One region of the Arthrobacter sp. NPDC058288 genome, then DNA from elsewhere that is predicted to be linked to it. Evidence: riboswitches for the same ligand, from Rfam matches in the RefSeq annotation. Region 1 holds a riboswitch; the other holds the start of a gene.
The links. Region 1 has a riboswitch for S-adenosylmethionine ahead of ACFVWT_RS12345 (DUF1737 domain-containing protein). Riboswitches for the same ligand answer to the same signal wherever they lie in the genome.
Positions count from the first base shown of each region.

Region 2: another riboswitch for S-adenosylmethionine. It lies ahead of ACFVWT_RS19570 (bifunctional o-acetylhomoserine/o-acetylserine sulfhydrylase); the one in region 1 lies ahead of ACFVWT_RS12345 (DUF1737 domain-containing protein).

Region 1 covers NZ_JBHVYH010000003.1:287,238-294,762, forward strand. Annotated here, with positions in the region: gene ACFVWT_RS12330 (PLP-dependent cysteine synthase family protein) at 1-247, opposite strand, end outside; gene ACFVWT_RS12335 (aromatic amino acid ammonia-lyase) at 244-1,857, opposite strand; gene ACFVWT_RS12340 (NtaA/DmoA family FMN-dependent monooxygenase) at 1,862-3,157, opposite strand; SAM riboswitch class IV at 3,390-3,502, shown strand; gene ACFVWT_RS12345 (DUF1737 domain-containing protein) at 3,537-3,848, shown strand; gene ACFVWT_RS12350 (rhodanese-like domain-containing protein) at 3,845-4,255, shown strand; gene ACFVWT_RS12355 (O-succinylhomoserine sulfhydrylase) at 4,256-5,464, shown strand; gene ACFVWT_RS12360 (hypothetical protein) at 5,501-5,824, opposite strand; gene ACFVWT_RS12365 (glutamate--cysteine ligase) at 5,853-7,079, opposite strand; gene ACFVWT_RS12370 (UDP-N-acetylglucosamine 1-carboxyvinyltransferase) at 7,153-7,525, opposite strand, start outside.
Region 2 covers NZ_JBHVYH010000009.1:10,088-17,612, reverse strand. Annotated here, with positions in the region: gene ACFVWT_RS19570 (bifunctional o-acetylhomoserine/o-acetylserine sulfhydrylase) at 64-1,380, opposite strand; SAM riboswitch class IV at 1,438-1,552, opposite strand; gene ACFVWT_RS19565 (VOC family protein) at 1,713-2,351, shown strand; gene ACFVWT_RS19560 (CPBP family intramembrane glutamic endopeptidase) at 2,480-3,247, opposite strand; gene ACFVWT_RS19555 (histidine phosphatase family protein) at 3,381-4,061, shown strand; gene hutI (imidazolonepropionase) at 4,072-5,283, opposite strand; gene ACFVWT_RS19545 (NAD(P)/FAD-dependent oxidoreductase) at 5,295-6,422, opposite strand; gene ACFVWT_RS19540 (glycine C-acetyltransferase) at 6,463-7,525, opposite strand, start outside.

The DNA of each region.
Region 1 (7,525 bases):
TGCTCTCCACAATGGTTGCCCCCGGCCGGAGCTCACCGCTGCGCTCAGCCGCGCGGACCATGCTCAGTGCTGTCCGGTCCTTGATGGAGCCGCCGGGGTTGTCGGATTCGAGCTTGACGTACACCGTACTGCCCAAGCCCTTGCCAAGGACGTCCAGCGGCACCAGCGGAGTGTTTCCCACCTGTGCCAGGACGGCGCCGGCATCTGCCGCAACATCAGCCTCCCGGACCGCGTGCCTGCCCGTCATGGTGCCCATCGCTGCCTTTCTGTGCTGCCGGCGGCATGGGGTCCCGGGCCGCCGATCAGGGCACTGTTTAGGCCGCTGCCGAGGAGGACGTCCAGCTCAGCGCGCGCCTCGTCCACGAGCGCCGCGGCCGGCAGGTGCCGGGCCAGCAGGCCGGAAAGGCTGTCGACGACGGCGGCCGTCCCTTGTCCCAGCGGTCGCACCGCCCGCGCTTCCGCCCCGCCCAGCAGGTACGCCGCTGTCAGCGCCTCGATGGCGAGCAGCTTCCCGGCAGCATCGACGGAACGCTCCAGCTGCTGGAGTGCCAGCGGCGCCAGCGTGGAGTGATCTTCGACGTCGGCGGACAGCGTGGGCGCACCGAGTGTTGCCGGCGCCGCCAGGAATTTGAGCTCGGACAGCAGGCCGGCGGCCGAATACCAGAGCAGCCCGGGCAGCTCTTCCGGCTCCAGCGGCGCTCCGTTCGTGGCAGCTTCGAGGTGCCGCTGGCGGATCCGCCGCTGCGGGGGGTAGAGCTTGGCGATCCGGCGTTCGCTGCTGATCCCGAGGTGGGCCAGTCCCAGGCGCAGCGCCTCGAAGGCCAGGGCCAGCTGCATGGGCTGGAAGTTGCCGCCGGAAACCATCCGCCCGGAGCCGATGTCTGTGAGGGGGTTGTCACCCCGACCGTTCAGCTCCACTTCCAAGGCATCTTCCAGGGCAGTGATCTGGCACCGGACGGCGCCGTGGGTCTGGGGTGCCGCCCGGAAGGAAAGGGCGTCCTGCACCGAAACCTCCCGCTCCGAGTCCTCCAGCCACCCGCCCTCGAGGAGCCGCAACACATGGGCCGCTGTGACCGCTTGCCCGTGCACGGCTTTGGCAGCCTGCACAGCCGGTGAAAACGGGCTGAGGTTGCCGCCGCCGTCGTGCCTTGCGGTCGCCTCAAGCGACAGCGCGAGCGCCGTGTCCGCAAGGTCGGCGAGCCGCAGGATGCGGTGCAGGACCAGCGCGCCGACGCCGATGGAATAGGAGTTGGAGCTGACCAGGGCCAGGGCTTCGCCGGGCGCCAGTTCCAGCGGAGCCAGCCCGGCGTCGGCCAGCGCCTGGCCGCCGGGCACCAGCTGCCCGTCCGACCCCACGGCCTGGCCCTCCCCGATGGCGACGGCGGCCACCGCGGCCAGCTGGGTGAGGTCGGCGGACCCTACGGATCCTTCGCGCGGGATGGCGGGGACCACGCCCCGGTTGAGCATGTCGGCATAGAAGCGGGCTGTTTCCGGCCGGACTCCGGAGCCGCCGCGGCTGAAGCCCACCAGCCGTGCCAGAATCACTGCCCGGACCTCATCAGCGCCCAGCAGGTCCCCCACGCCGCTGTTGTGGTACCGCACCACCTGCACCTGGTAGGCGAGGATCGACGTCTCCTCCACAGCGGTGTCGCGCCCGGAGCCGAGCAAAGTGTTGAGTCCGTAGACGCGGTGGCCGGAATCGATGGCCTGCTGCACCACCTCACGCGAGAGCCCGATCAGCTCCTGGGCGTCCACGCTCAGGACGAACTTCACGGCCGGATCGGCCGCGGCTTCAGCGATGTCCCTGGCGCGCAGGTGCGCCGTGCCGATCAGGAAGGTGCCGCTGCCGTCGCCCATGGCACTAGAAGTCCAGCAGGTTCCGGCGGAAGCCGCCGTCGCCATAGCTTGTCCGGAGCAGCCCGCGGCGCCGCAGCACCGGGGCCAGCCGGTCCAGCACGCCGTGAACCGTGGCCGGATCAACGAAGCCGGAGAACAGGAAGCCGTCCCCGCCCACCCGGACGCCGGTTTCCTCAAGGTAGTCGGCGATCTCCTCGACCGTGCCGATGATGCTGTCCCCCGCGCCGCCGCTGCGGGCCTGCAGGAGCTGGCGCAGCGTGGACCCGGGAGGGCCCGCCTTGGCGAAATGGTCCAGGGTGCCCTGGTTGCTGTTCGTGGTGAGCTCAGGGAGGGTGGCGTCGAGGTCGAACTGTTTGAAGTCGATCACGGAAAGGTAGGAGATGGAGTTCAGCTGGCTGTCGATGTCGCGCTGCGTCAGTTCCCGGCGCTGCTCCCGGAGCTCGTCGGCTTCGGCGCGGGAGCCCACCACGGCGGGCTTGAGGACATACAGCACCTTGACGTCGTCGGGGTTCCGCCCTGCCGCCGCCGCCTCGGCCCGGATCGAATCGCGGTAGGCCTTCATGCCGTCCGCTCCCCTGGCCAGGCCGATCGCGACGTCGGCGTTGCCGCCCGCGAATGCCTTGCCCCGCGGGGACGCCCCGGCCTGAACCAGGACGGGTTCCTCAGGCAGCGGCGCGGTGTTGAGCGGGCCCCGGACCTTGAAGAAGCGGCCGTTGTGGTTGATCGGGTGAACCTTCGTATGGTCCGCGAAGATCCCGGCGTCCGCATCCTCGACGATGGCGTCCGGATCCCAGCTGTGCCAGAGCTTGCGCACCACCTCCACGAATTCCTCCGCTTTTTCGTAGCGGAGGTCATGCTCGATCTGCTGGTCCAGCCCGTAGTTCTGCGCGGCCAGGTCGCTGCCGGAGGTCACCACGTTCCAGCCCAGCTGGCCGTTGGAGAAGTGCTGCAGGGTGGCCAGCAGGCGGGCCGCGGTGAACGGCGGGTAGAAGGACGCGCTCACCGTGGGAACAATGCCCAGGTGTTCCGTGGCGGAGAGCAGGTAGGGCACCAGGGCCAGCGGATCGTGTTTGGGCGCGAAGGACGCCTGCGCCAGCGACACTTCAGCGGTCCCGCCGTAGGTGTCCGGCACCGTGAGGGAATCCTCGATGATGAACAGGTCCAGCCCCGCACGTTCGAATTCCCGCACGGCGTGCTGGTAAACGGCGGGTTTCTTCCAGTCGTACCCGATGCCGTACCCCGGCGTGCCCCAGCCCTGAACGCCGAAACCGTGACCCACGAACCAACCGAAGTGCAGCATGGGACTGACTGTATTCCGGTTCGATTCGTTCATAGCTGCCTGATTTCATCCGGCGTTACGGCGGTTCATCTCCCGTCATTATCCTCCCGGCATGGACTTTTGTAACCGCAATATGGGGTCACTCACGGGGCACCGGAAACGCGGAGGCGGCGCCGCTTTCGGCTGTGTCCCGTTACGGAAGATGACGACGACGGCGGTGCGGGCCGCCGTCGTAAGTGTTACGTTTTTGGGGAGTAATGAGAACCGGCGCCAAGCCCTGACTGGCCGGTCGGCAACCCTCCTTCCGCGGCGGGGTGCCTCAGGTGAATACTCGGCATATCGATATTCGAGCTGCAAGCGTGAGAGAAGGAGATCCGTCGTGTCCGACGCACCCGCACCGCTGGCCCCGGCCGCCAACCCGGCCGCCGCTGACCAGGAACAACCGGCCCTGCCGCAGGAAAAGCTGGCCTACCGGCTCATCACCGGCCCCGACGACCGCTCCTTCTGCGAGCGCATCTCCGCGGCCCTTGCCGATGGCTATGTCCTGCACGGAGGCCCGGCGGCAACCTTCAACGGCACCAGCGTGATCGTGGCCCAGGCCGTGATCCTGCCAGCGGCCGTCGCCAGTTCGGACGCTGCAGTGGCAACCGCAGTGGACGAACTTGAGTTCGACGCCGATTTCCCGGGCGAAGGCTTCGAGGGCCACGCATGAGCTACGCCGGAGACCTGAGCCCGCAGGACGCCTGGGCCAAACTGGAGCAGGGCGCCGTCCTGGTGGATGTCCGCACCGAGGGCGAGTGGGCGCACATTGGCATCCCGGACACCAAGGCCACGGACAACGATCCCCTCTTCATCCAGTGGACCTTCCCCGGCGGCATCCCCAACCCGGATTTTGTCGACCAGCTGAAGCAGCAGGCCCCCGAGGACTCCGGCGTCGAACTGGTGTTCCTCTGCCGTTCCGGCGTACGGTCCGTCGCCGCGGCAATCGCCGCCACGCGGGCCGGGTTCACCGCATACAACGTCCTCGAAGGCTTTGAAGGGGAACCGGACCGTTTCGGCGAACGCACCGTCAACGGCTGGAAGAACCGCGGCCTGCCCACCAACCTCGGAAAGAACTAAGTGACCTTCAATCCCGACGCCGCCGGCTGGAGCCCCGACACCCAGGCTGTCCGCGGCGGACTTGACCGCACCAATTTCCAGGAAACCGCCGAGCCGATCTTCCTCAACTCGGGGTTCGTCTACGAATCCGCGGCAGCTGCCGAGCGGGCATTCACCGGCGAGGACGAACGGTTTGTCTACTCCCGCTACGGCAACCCGTCCGTCGCCACCTTCCAGGAACGCCTCCGGCTGCTTGAAGGCACGGAAGCGTGCTTTGCGACGGCGTCCGGCATGTCCGCCGTCTTCACGGCGCTGGGTGCCCTGCTGGCTGCCGGCGACCGGGTGGTTGCTGCCCGCTCACTGTTCGGCTCCTGCTTTGTGATCCTGAACGAGATCCTGCCCCGGTGGGGCGTCGAAACGGTGTTTGTGGACGGCCCGGACCTGGAACAGTGGCGCGCCGCCCTTTCGGAGCCGACGACGGCGGTCTTCTTCGAGTCGCCGTCCAACCCGATGCAGGAAATCGTGGACATCGCCGCGGTCAGCGAACTGGCGCACGCGGCAGGGGCGACCGTCGTCGTCGACAACGTCTTTGCCACTCCGCTGCTGCAGCGCTGCGGCGAGCTCGGCGCGGATGTGATTGTGTACTCCGGCACCAAGCACATCGACGGCCAGGGCCGCGTCCTGGGCGGCGCCATCCTCGGCACCAAGGAGTTCATCGAAGGCCCGGTCAAGCAGCTGATGCGCCACACCGGGCCTGCGCTTTCCGCCTTCAACGCCTGGGTGCTGACGAAGGGCTTGGAAACCATGGCGCTGCGCGTCAACCATTCCTCGGCCTCCGCGCTCCGCCTGGCCGAATGGCTGGAGAACCAGCCGGCGGTCAGCTGGGTCAAGTACCCGCTGCTGAAGTCCCACCCGCAGTATGAGCTGGCGGCCAAGCAGATGAAGGCCGGCGGCACCGTGCTGACGCTGGAGCTTTCGCCCTCAGGGGGCCGGAGCGCGAAGGAAGCAGCCTTTGCGCTGCTGGACGCGCTGCGGATCATCGACATTTCCAACAACCTTGGCGATGCCAAGACGCTCATCACCCACCCGGCCACCACGACGCACCGCGCCATGGGGCCGGAGGGCCGCGCGGCGATCGGGTTGAGCGACGGCGTGGTCCGGCTGTCCGTGGGACTCGAGGATGTTGACGACCTCATGCGCGACCTGGAGCAGGCGCTCAAGCAGATCTGAGGGACGGCTACCTGTTTCTTCCTGCCCCGCCGAACGTCAGGTGTCCAGTTCCCAGTGCAGGCGGATCGCTTCGGCTATCGGGCCGGCCGCAACGTCCACGGTGAAAGCCACGGGCGCGGTTCCGGTCTCTTCGATGACGGTGTCATGGTAGACGCGCCCGCATGCCGGGCACAGCGTGTAGAGGTCCTCGTCCCCCGGCCACTCGGCCAGCCCGGGCGGGACGGGAGTTCCCTCGCCAAGGTGCACGGGCATGCCTTCGGAGTTGGCCTGGATCAGCCCCTCGTCGCTGACGGTGTTTCCGCAGACGCAGGTGATGGTGGTGACATCGTGTCCCGTGACTGTTGCGTATTCGGTTTCCATGGCGCGCTCCGGGGTAGTAGGAACCTGTTCACGACTGGCGGACGCGCAACAGCACGGGCGCCTTCTCGCGCGCGGTGATGGCCTCGGTCCGGCGCATGCTCACGTCCACAGCGTGGGCGACCACTGCGGCCAGCCCGGCAGCGGCGTCCGAGGTCCTGGCAAGGCCTTCCTGCATGGCAACACGCTGTTGTTCCGAACCGGTCCCCCGGCCCAGGATTCTCCGCACGCCTTCCCGGGCAAGTTCCAACTCGTCCTGTTCCGCCAGGACTGGCGCCACATAGTCCACCAGCGCGTCCACCACTTCCTCTGCGGGAGCGGGACGGAACGTGCCGAAATCCAGAAGGTCTCCCCGGAGCCCGCAGTTGCTCGCCTGCCACGCGGCCATCCGCAGCAGCACCGTCGGCACGGGCGAGGGGTCCACACCGGCCCGCCATTCCCTGCTGGCCGATTCCACCAGGCCGCGCACCAGGACGGCGATCAGGGCGGCGTCCTCGGCCTGCAGGCAGACGTCCGCAACCCGGACTTCCACGGTGGGATGGTTGCGGGAAAGCCTCGCGTCAAAATAGATCATGCCTTCGTCAAGCAGCACGCCGCTGTCCAGCAGCCGGGTGACCACGCGGCGGTACATGGAGTGCGTCCCGAAGATCTGCGAGGGACCCGACGTCGGCCAGCGGTTCCAGGCCTGCGTGCGGTAACTCTCGAAGCCGGTTTCCACGCCGTTCCAGTACGGCGAGTTCGCGCTGAGCGCGGTGAGCACCGCCAGCTTGTCCCTGATCCGGTCGATGACGGCCACGCCTTCTTCCGGGGATTCGACGAAAGTGTGGACGTGGAACCCGCAGGTCAGCTGCTCGTGGACGGTGAGGCCAAAGCGCTCCTGCATGGTGGCATAGCGGGGATTCGGCGTGGTGTGCGTCGTGGAGGCAATCGGCGAAGTCGCCAGCGCGGCCACCCGCGCATTGTGCTTCTTCGCGGCGGTGTCCGCCAGGGCCCGGCCCTGGAGGATCTGGAGGAGCAGCTCCTCATAGTTCAGGCACGGGCGGGTTTGCGTTTCGATCTGCTCGAGTTTCAGTTCGGCAGTCAGTCCGGTGTCGTTGTCGTCACGGGTTGGATCGTGGGGGTCCGGGATCCGGGGTTTGTCCGGGGCATCGTCCGCAGCAAGCTTCCGCCCTGCCAGCAGGGCGTCCGCCAGCGCCAGCGGCTCCCCGGTCACGGGGTCCACAATCAGCAGCTCTTCCTCAACCCCGAAAGTTCGCATGCATACATTGTGCTCCTGTACGGCCCTGTACGACAGGCGCCGCAACGGCGCCTGTCGTACAGGGCAGGACGGGTCAGTCCTGGAAGTACTCGATTTTGGCGCCGATGGTGTTGAGCCGCTCGGCCAGGTCCTCGTACCCGCGCTCGATCACGTAGATGTTGCGCAGCTCGGACACCCCGCGGGCGGCCAGCATGGCCAGCAGGATGCATGCAGCGGGGCGCAGCGCCGGCGGGCAGCCCACCTCGGCGGCACGCCACCGCGTGGGTCCATTGACATAGATCCGGTGCGGATCCAGCAGCTGGACCCGGGCGCCCAGCTTGTTGAGCTCGGTCAGGTAGATGGCGCGGTTCTCATAGACCCAGTCGTGGATCATGGTCTGGCCTTCGGCATTGGCGGCAATGACGGCGAAGAAGGGCAGGTTGTCGATATTCAGGCCCGGGAACGGC
Region 2 (7,525 bases), on a different contig from region 1:
GCAATGGCGAAGAATGTGACAGCAATATGACTCCCGGCGTCGAGGCGCCGGGAGTCATACGCGTCAGTCGCCCTTGGCGGCGCGGAACCCGGCGTCGAGGTCGGCGATGATGTCGTCGATGTGCTCCAGCCCCACCGAAAGACGGACCAGCCCCGGAGTGACCCCTGCCACCGCCTGTTGTTCCGCTGTCAGCTGGCTGTGCGTGGTGGACGCCGGGTGGATGACCAGCGAGCGCACGTCACCGATGTTTGCCACGTGCGAGTGCAGTTCCAGCGCATCCACGAAACGCTTGCCGGCCTCGGCCCCGCCGGCGATGTTGAAGGAAACGATCGCACCGGTGCCCTTGGGTCCGTACTTGCGGCCGCGCTCGTACCAGGGGCTGGACGGCAGGCCCGCGTAGGCAACGGATTCGACGTCGTCCCTGGCCTCCAGCCATTCGGCGACGCCCACGGCGTTGGCAACGTGGCGCTCGACGCGCAGGCTCAGGGTTTCCAGGCCCTGGGCGATAAGGAAGGCGTTGAACGGGGACACCGCGGAGCCGAGGTCACGCAGCAGCTGGACGCGGGCCTTGAGGATGTAGGAAAGATTCGCGCCCAGGGCGCCCCCGGCGCCGAGGTCCCTGGCGTAGACAAGCCCGTTGTAGGTGGGGTCAGGGGTGTTGAACCCCGGGAACTTCTCCGGGTCCTTGCCGAAATCAAAGTTGCCGGAGTCCACGATTACACCGGCGATCGCGCTGCCGTGGCCGCCAAGGTACTTCGTTGCCGAGTGGACCACAATGTCGGCGCCCCACTCCAGCGGCCGGATGAGGTACGGCGTCGACAGAGTGTTGTCCACGATCAGCGGGACGCCTGCCTCGTGGGCGGCGCCGGAAACGCCTTCAATATCCAGGACGTCCTGGCGCGGATTGGACACCACCTCGGCGAAGAAGAGCTTGGTGTTGGGCCGGACGGCGTCCTTCCACTGCTGGAGGTTGTCCGGGTCCTCCACAAACGTCACCGAGATGCCGAACTTCTTCAGGGTGTGGGCCAGCAGGTTGTACGTGCCCCCGTAGAGGCTGGGGCTGGCCACCACGTGGTCGCCGGCTTCGGCGACGTTGAGGATGGCGAATGTCTCGGCGGCCTGTCCCGAACTGAGCAGCAGCGCCGCCAGCCCGCCTTCAAGGCTGGCCACGCGCTGCTCCACCGCGTCCTGGGTTGGATTGCCGATGCGGGTATAGATGGGCGCCAGCTCGGCCAGCGCGAAACGGTTGGCGGCGCTTTCGGCACTGGGGAACACGAAGGACGTCGTCTGGTAAATGGGGAGGGCCCTGGCGCCGGTGGCGCTGTCCGGCTCCTGGCCGGCGTGGATCTGGCGTGTTTCGAAAGACCAGGCATTGGACATTGGAGGCTCCTTCTAGGGAAGGGCACCGGGGCCGGCGCACGTGCCGGGCCGGGTCTGGTGCCGCGCTTGCCGTCCGGCGGTTGCCGGAGGCCAGGTCCTCACCCGGGGCACCCCACCGCGGAACGAGGGTTGCCGGCCAGCAAGCCGGGGCTCAATGCTGGCGCTCATGACCTGGACCCAGTGTAGGAGCGGAGCAAACCGTCTGAATAGGTTTATGACGAAGGACGTCGGCTGCGGTATTTCGTGGGCTTTGGGGCCGTCCGCCATAACGTCCCATCTTGGTAAGGACACCCTTAGCTGAGAGCTCCATCACAAAGTGCCAAGATGAGGGCATGCGCATGGATCACGTCTCTTACGCCTGTGAACAAGATGGCTTGGCTGCCACCACCGAACGTATTGCAACCGCCCTCGGCGTCGAAGCCGTGAAGGGCGGGGTACACCCCCGTTTTGGCACCCGCAACATGATTATCCCGCTGGCCGGGCACAAATACCTGGAGGTCGTGGAGGTCCTGGACCACCCGGCATCCGACAAAGCTCCGTTCGGGCAGGCTGTCCGGGCACGCTCCGCAGCGGGCGGCGGCTGGATGGGCTGGTGCGTCGAAGTGGACGACCTGGCACCGTTCGAAGAACGCCTCGGCCGCTCGGCCGTTAACGGCAACCGCAAGTTCCCGGACGGCCGCGAACTTGTCTGGAAGCAGATCGGCATCCTGGGCCTTATCGCAGACCCGCAGGTGCCGTACATGCTCAAGTGGGAAGGCGACCCGGAGCTTCACCCGTCCAACGCCTACCCGAGCAACGTTAAGATGTCCAGCCTCACCATCGCCGGTTCGGCCGAGCGCGTCACGGAATGGCTCGGTCAACCGGTCGAGAAGCCCTTGGAGGATGTGGCTGTTGAATGGGTCGCCCCGAAGGGGACGCCGGGAATCCTCTCCGTCACGTTCGAAACCGCCTCCGGCGCGGTAACCATCTAACCCCTGTTCCACCGTGTGGCCCTCCGGGCCACGGGCAGCGCGCTGCCCTGACAAACTTCGGCCGCTATCAGCGGGTGCCAACGACGTCACCCACCGATAGCGGCCGAATCCTTTTAAGAGGTTGCCGGCTAGCCCAGCCCGATGGCCTTGCCGAACAGGCTGAAGCCGACGAACGCCACAACGTCCAGCAGCGCATGGGCGATCACCAGGGGCATCACGCGGCGGGTCTTCGTGTACACCCAGGCGAAAACAACACCCATCACGGCGTTGCCGATGAACGGGCCGAAGCCCTGGTAGAGGTGGTAGCTGCCGCGGAGCATGGAGCTGGCGAAGATGGCCAGCGGCATGCTCCAGCCGAACTTCCCGAGCCTGTCCAGCAGGTACCCCACCACGATGACTTCCTCCACGATCCCGTGCCGTACGGCGGAGAGAATCAGCACCGGGATGGTCCACCAATAGGCGTCCAGCGCGCTGGGGATGATGGCCGTGGTGATGCCCAGCGCCCGTCCGGCCGCATAGAGCCCCAGGGAAGGGATGCCGATCAGCGCTGCCAGGCCCAGCCCCTGCAGCAGGTCCTTCCCCGGGCGGGCGAAGGTGAAGCCGAGTTTGCGGAAGGCCGAAGCGCCGGACTCCCCCGACTTCCGGTGCTCGGTGAGGAAATAGATGACCAGCACCACCGGCACCAGGGCGAAAACAATATCCAGCAGCTGGTAGGTCAGGTCGAAATATTCGCGGCTGCTCTGGGAGCGGTTAAGGGTGGAGGTCCCCTCCGCAAGAGGTGCCCGCGTCAGCTTGTCCAGCAACTGCACCACCGAATACACGGCCGACTGCCCTAGCGACAGACCGAGGACAATCCAGACTTCTAACCGCAGACGACGGCGGGAGGGAACCAGCATGTTCCTATCTTGCCTTCCCTTTCTGGTTCTTTCCTGTCCGCCGCTTCCGGCTGGTCGGGGCCGCCGCTTCCGGCTGGTCGCGGGGGCAACACATCCACGTGGCCGCGCTGCCCGGGGCCTATGCTTGGAATTTATGAGTGCGCCCGGAAAAATCATCATGATCCGGCACGGCCAGTCAGCCGCCAATGCCGACACCTCCATTTATAACCGGGTGCCCGATTACCGGATACCACTGACCGAACTCGGCCTTGCACAGGCCCGGGCCGCAGGCGAGGAGATCCGCCGGGAACTGGACGGCCGGCAGGTGTGTGTCTACGTCTCGCCGTACCTCCGGGCCTACCAGACTCTCGAAGCGCTCAATCTGGGACCGCTTGTAGAGCGGATTATCGAGGAACCCAGGCTTCGTGAACAGGACTGGGCGAACTTCCAGATCGCCGGGGACATCGAGGACCAAAAAGAACTCCGGAACGCCTACGGCCACTTCTTCTACCGGTTCAGGGAGGGTGAATCCGGATCCGATGTCTACGACCGGATCTCCTCCTTCATGGAAACACTGCACCGGCACTGGTCCAAGCCCAGCTACGCCCCGAACGCCCTCTTCGTGACGCACGGGCTCACCATGAGGCTGTTCTGCATGCGCTGGTTCCACTGGTCCGTGGAGTATTTCGAATCCCTCAACAACCCGGACAACGCCGAAGTGCGGACCCTGGTGCGCACGGATGAAGGCAAGTACGAACTGGACAAGCCGTTCAGCCAGTGGGAGGACCGCCGCGTGGACGAGACAGTCCTGGACGCTCCGCCCATGATCTTCTAGCGGCCGCGTTTCAACGCGCCCGCACGCCGGCCCGCCAGACGGCGTGGGTCAGCGGGATGCCCGGCCGGTAGGCAAGGTGGGTGGCGGAGGGGGCGTTGAGCAGGTGGAGGTCCGCGCGGTGCCCGACGGCGATCGAACCGACCGCGCGTTCGCCGTCGGCGTCGTTCCCCTCGTCGCGGTGCAGCGCCAGCGCGCCCCCGTACGTGGCGGCCCGGACGGCCTCGTGGACGCTGAGCCGCATCTGGAGCACGGCCGTGGTGACGCAGAAGGCCATCGAGCTGGTGTAGGAGGTACCGGGGTTGCAGTTCGAGGCCAGGGCGAGCTGCACACCGGCGTCGAGCAGTTCCCGTCCCGGTGCCAGCGGCTGGCGGGTGGAGAGGTCGCAGGCCGGCAGGCACGTGGCGACAGTCCCCCGCGTTCCGGCGCCGGCCGCCGATTCCCAGCCGGACCAGCTGTCCGCGAGGTCGTGGACGTCGGCGCGGGACAGGTAGTTCACGTGGTCCACGCTGGCGGCCCCGAATTCAACCGCCAACCGCACCCCGGGCCCCTCTCCCAACTGGTTGCCGTGCACGCGCAGGCCAAGGCCCGCATCCTTGCAGGCCTGCAGCACTCGGCGCGACTGTTCCTCGGTGAACGCCCCCTGCTCGCAGAACACGTCCGCCCAGCCGACATAGGGCAGGACGGCCGCCAGCATGGGCCCGCACACCAGGTCGGTGTATTCGTCGGGGTCGTTCCCGGCGGGGACCAGATGGGCGCCCAGGTAGGTGACTTCGTCAGCCACAGTCGACGCGATGCGCGCGCTGCGCGTTTCGTTCTCCACGTCCAGGCCGTAGCCGGTCTTGGTTTCCAAGTACGTGGTGCCCTGCGAGACGGCTTCGGCCACGCGGCCCAGGGCCAGCCTGGTGAGGTCGAAGTCGCTTGTCCCGCGGGTGGCGCCAGTGGTCACGGCGATGCCGCCGGCGCTGTAACTCTCGCCGGCCATCCGGGCCTCGAACTCCGCAGTCCTGTCACCGGCAAAGATCAGGTGGGTGTGCGAGTCCACCCAGCCCGGCAGCAGCGCCCGGCCTCCCGCGTCTACGGCATCGTCAGCGGCCGGCGCGGCCGACGACGGCCCGATCCACGAAATCCGCTCCCCCTCGATCACCACGGCGGCGTCCTTGAGGACGCGGTGCTCCGCGTCCTGGGTCATCAGCTCGGCAATGTTGGTGATCAGGGTGCTCATGGGTCCATTCTTCAGTGCCGGATGGACCAGCGGGTTGCGGCCAGCGCAACCGCTGTCCGGGATGCCGGACTGAGCCCGGCGTCCTCGTCCCGGGCGCCCTGCCCCGCCGACGGCCCTGCCAGGATGAGGTCGGCTGCGAGCTCAGCAATGCCGGACGAGGTCTGGAAACCGTAACCGCCCTGTCCGGCGAGCCAGAAGAATCCGGTGGCTTCGGCGTCGAACCCCACCACCGGGACGCCGTCGGCAGCTTCGGTGCGCAGGCCGGTCCACGCGGACTTGACGTTCCTGATGCCCATGGTGGTCACCGCGTTGAGCCGCGCCACCAGCGCCTCGACATCGCCCGGGTAGGGCTTCGCGTCCTCAGGCCCGCTCGGCACGGATTCCGACGGCGAAATCAGCACGTCCCGTCCTTCCTTGCGGAAGTAGAACGATTCGTCCGCTGCCGCCACCATGGGGCAGGAATCCGGGAGGGGACGTTCGACGTCGACAATCGCCGCCGTGCGCCGGTACGGCTGGAGGCCGAGCTTCTCCACGCCGCTGATCACGGCCAGTTCATCGGCCCAGGCCCCGGCAGCATTGACCACGATCCCGGCCTGGAACGCTTCCTGGCCGGCCCCGAGCTCCCAGCCGGACCCCAGCCGCTGGGCGGAATGGACCTTGGCTCCGGTGATGATGTCCACCCCGCCCGCCTCGGCACGGCGCCGGTGGTCTTCCAGCAGCACGGGGGCGTTGCAGGCGAACGAACCGGTATCCAGTCCGGCCGCGGTGAAGAACCCTGGCTCCAGCACCGGGCACAGCTCCAGTGCTTCGGCATGGGAAATCCGGTGCATGTGCCCGCTGGCTTCTTCCCGGACGGTCTCTTCGTCGCCGATCAGCATGAAGCTGCGCGGCGAAAGGACAGGCTCCGGAAGCTCCGCGTCCCGGGCCGCAATCAGCCCGAGCGTGCGGAGCGTCAGCTCCTGCACCACCACGGGGCCGTAGCTGGGAATCAGTTGCCGGGCCGAGCGGGCCGAGGTGTGGTAGGCCAGGGACTGTTCGGCCTCGACGAGCGCAACGCTGCATTTAGCGGCAAGGGCAGAGGCGAGGGACAGCCCGGCAATGCCGCCGCCCACAATCACCACATCGTAATTTGCTGACATGACTCCATCCTTGCACCCGGCAGGACGTCACGTCAGTACCTTAGGCTCCTACCGCGTCGCGGCTGTCCACGAACGCCCGGACGCAGGCTTCGACGTCCTCGGCACTGTGCGCGGCTGAGAGCTGGACACGGATCCGGGCGGCCCCCTTGGGCACCACGGGGTAGCTGAAGGCAGTGACGAACACTCCGTGCCGGAGCATCCGGTCTGCCACCTTTGCCGCCATCACGGCGTCCCCGAACATCACCGGCACGATCGCGTGCTCGCCGTCCAGCAGGTCGAACCCTTCTTCCGCCATCCGGTTGCGGAACAATTCGGCGTTGGCAAAGAGCTTGGAGCGCAGTTCGGCGGAGCTCTCCACGAGATCCAGGGCCTTCAGCGTCGCTGCGACGATGGCCGGTGCCAGCGAGTTGGAGAACAGGTAAGGGCGGGCCTTCTGCCGGAGCATGGCGATGACCTCGCGCCGGCCGGAGACGTAGCCGCCGGAGGCGCCGCCCAGTGCCTTGCCGAACGTGCCGGTGTAGATGTCCACGCGGTGGCCCACCCCGGCGTGCTCGGGGGTTCCCGCGCCGGTGGCGCCCATGAAGCCCACGGCGTGTGAATCGTCCACCATCACCAGGGCATCGTACTTTTCGGCCAGGTTGCAGATGGCTTCGAGCGGCGCGAGGTAGCCGTCCATGGAGAAGACGCCGTCCGTCACGATGATCTTGCGGCGGGCCGGGTTCTCCTGCGTAGTGGCCTCGATCAGTTTCGCTTCGAGGTCCGCCATGTCGCGGTTGGCGTAGCGGAACCGCCGGGCCTTGCAGAGCCTGATGCCGTCAATGATGGACGCGTGGTTCAGGGCGTCGGAGATGACGGCGTCTTCGGGCCCGAAGAGGGACTCAAACACGCCGCCGTTGGCGTCGAAGCAGCTGGAGAACAGGATGGTGTCCTCGGTGCCCAGGAACTTGGAGACGCGCGCCTCCAGTGCCAGGTGCAGGTCCTGGGTTCCGCAGATGAAGCGCACGCTGGCCATGCCGAAGCCCCGCTCGTCCATGGCGGACTTCGCGGCGGCAATGATGTCCGGGTGGTCCGCCAGGCCCAGGTAGTTGTTGGCGCAGAAGTTC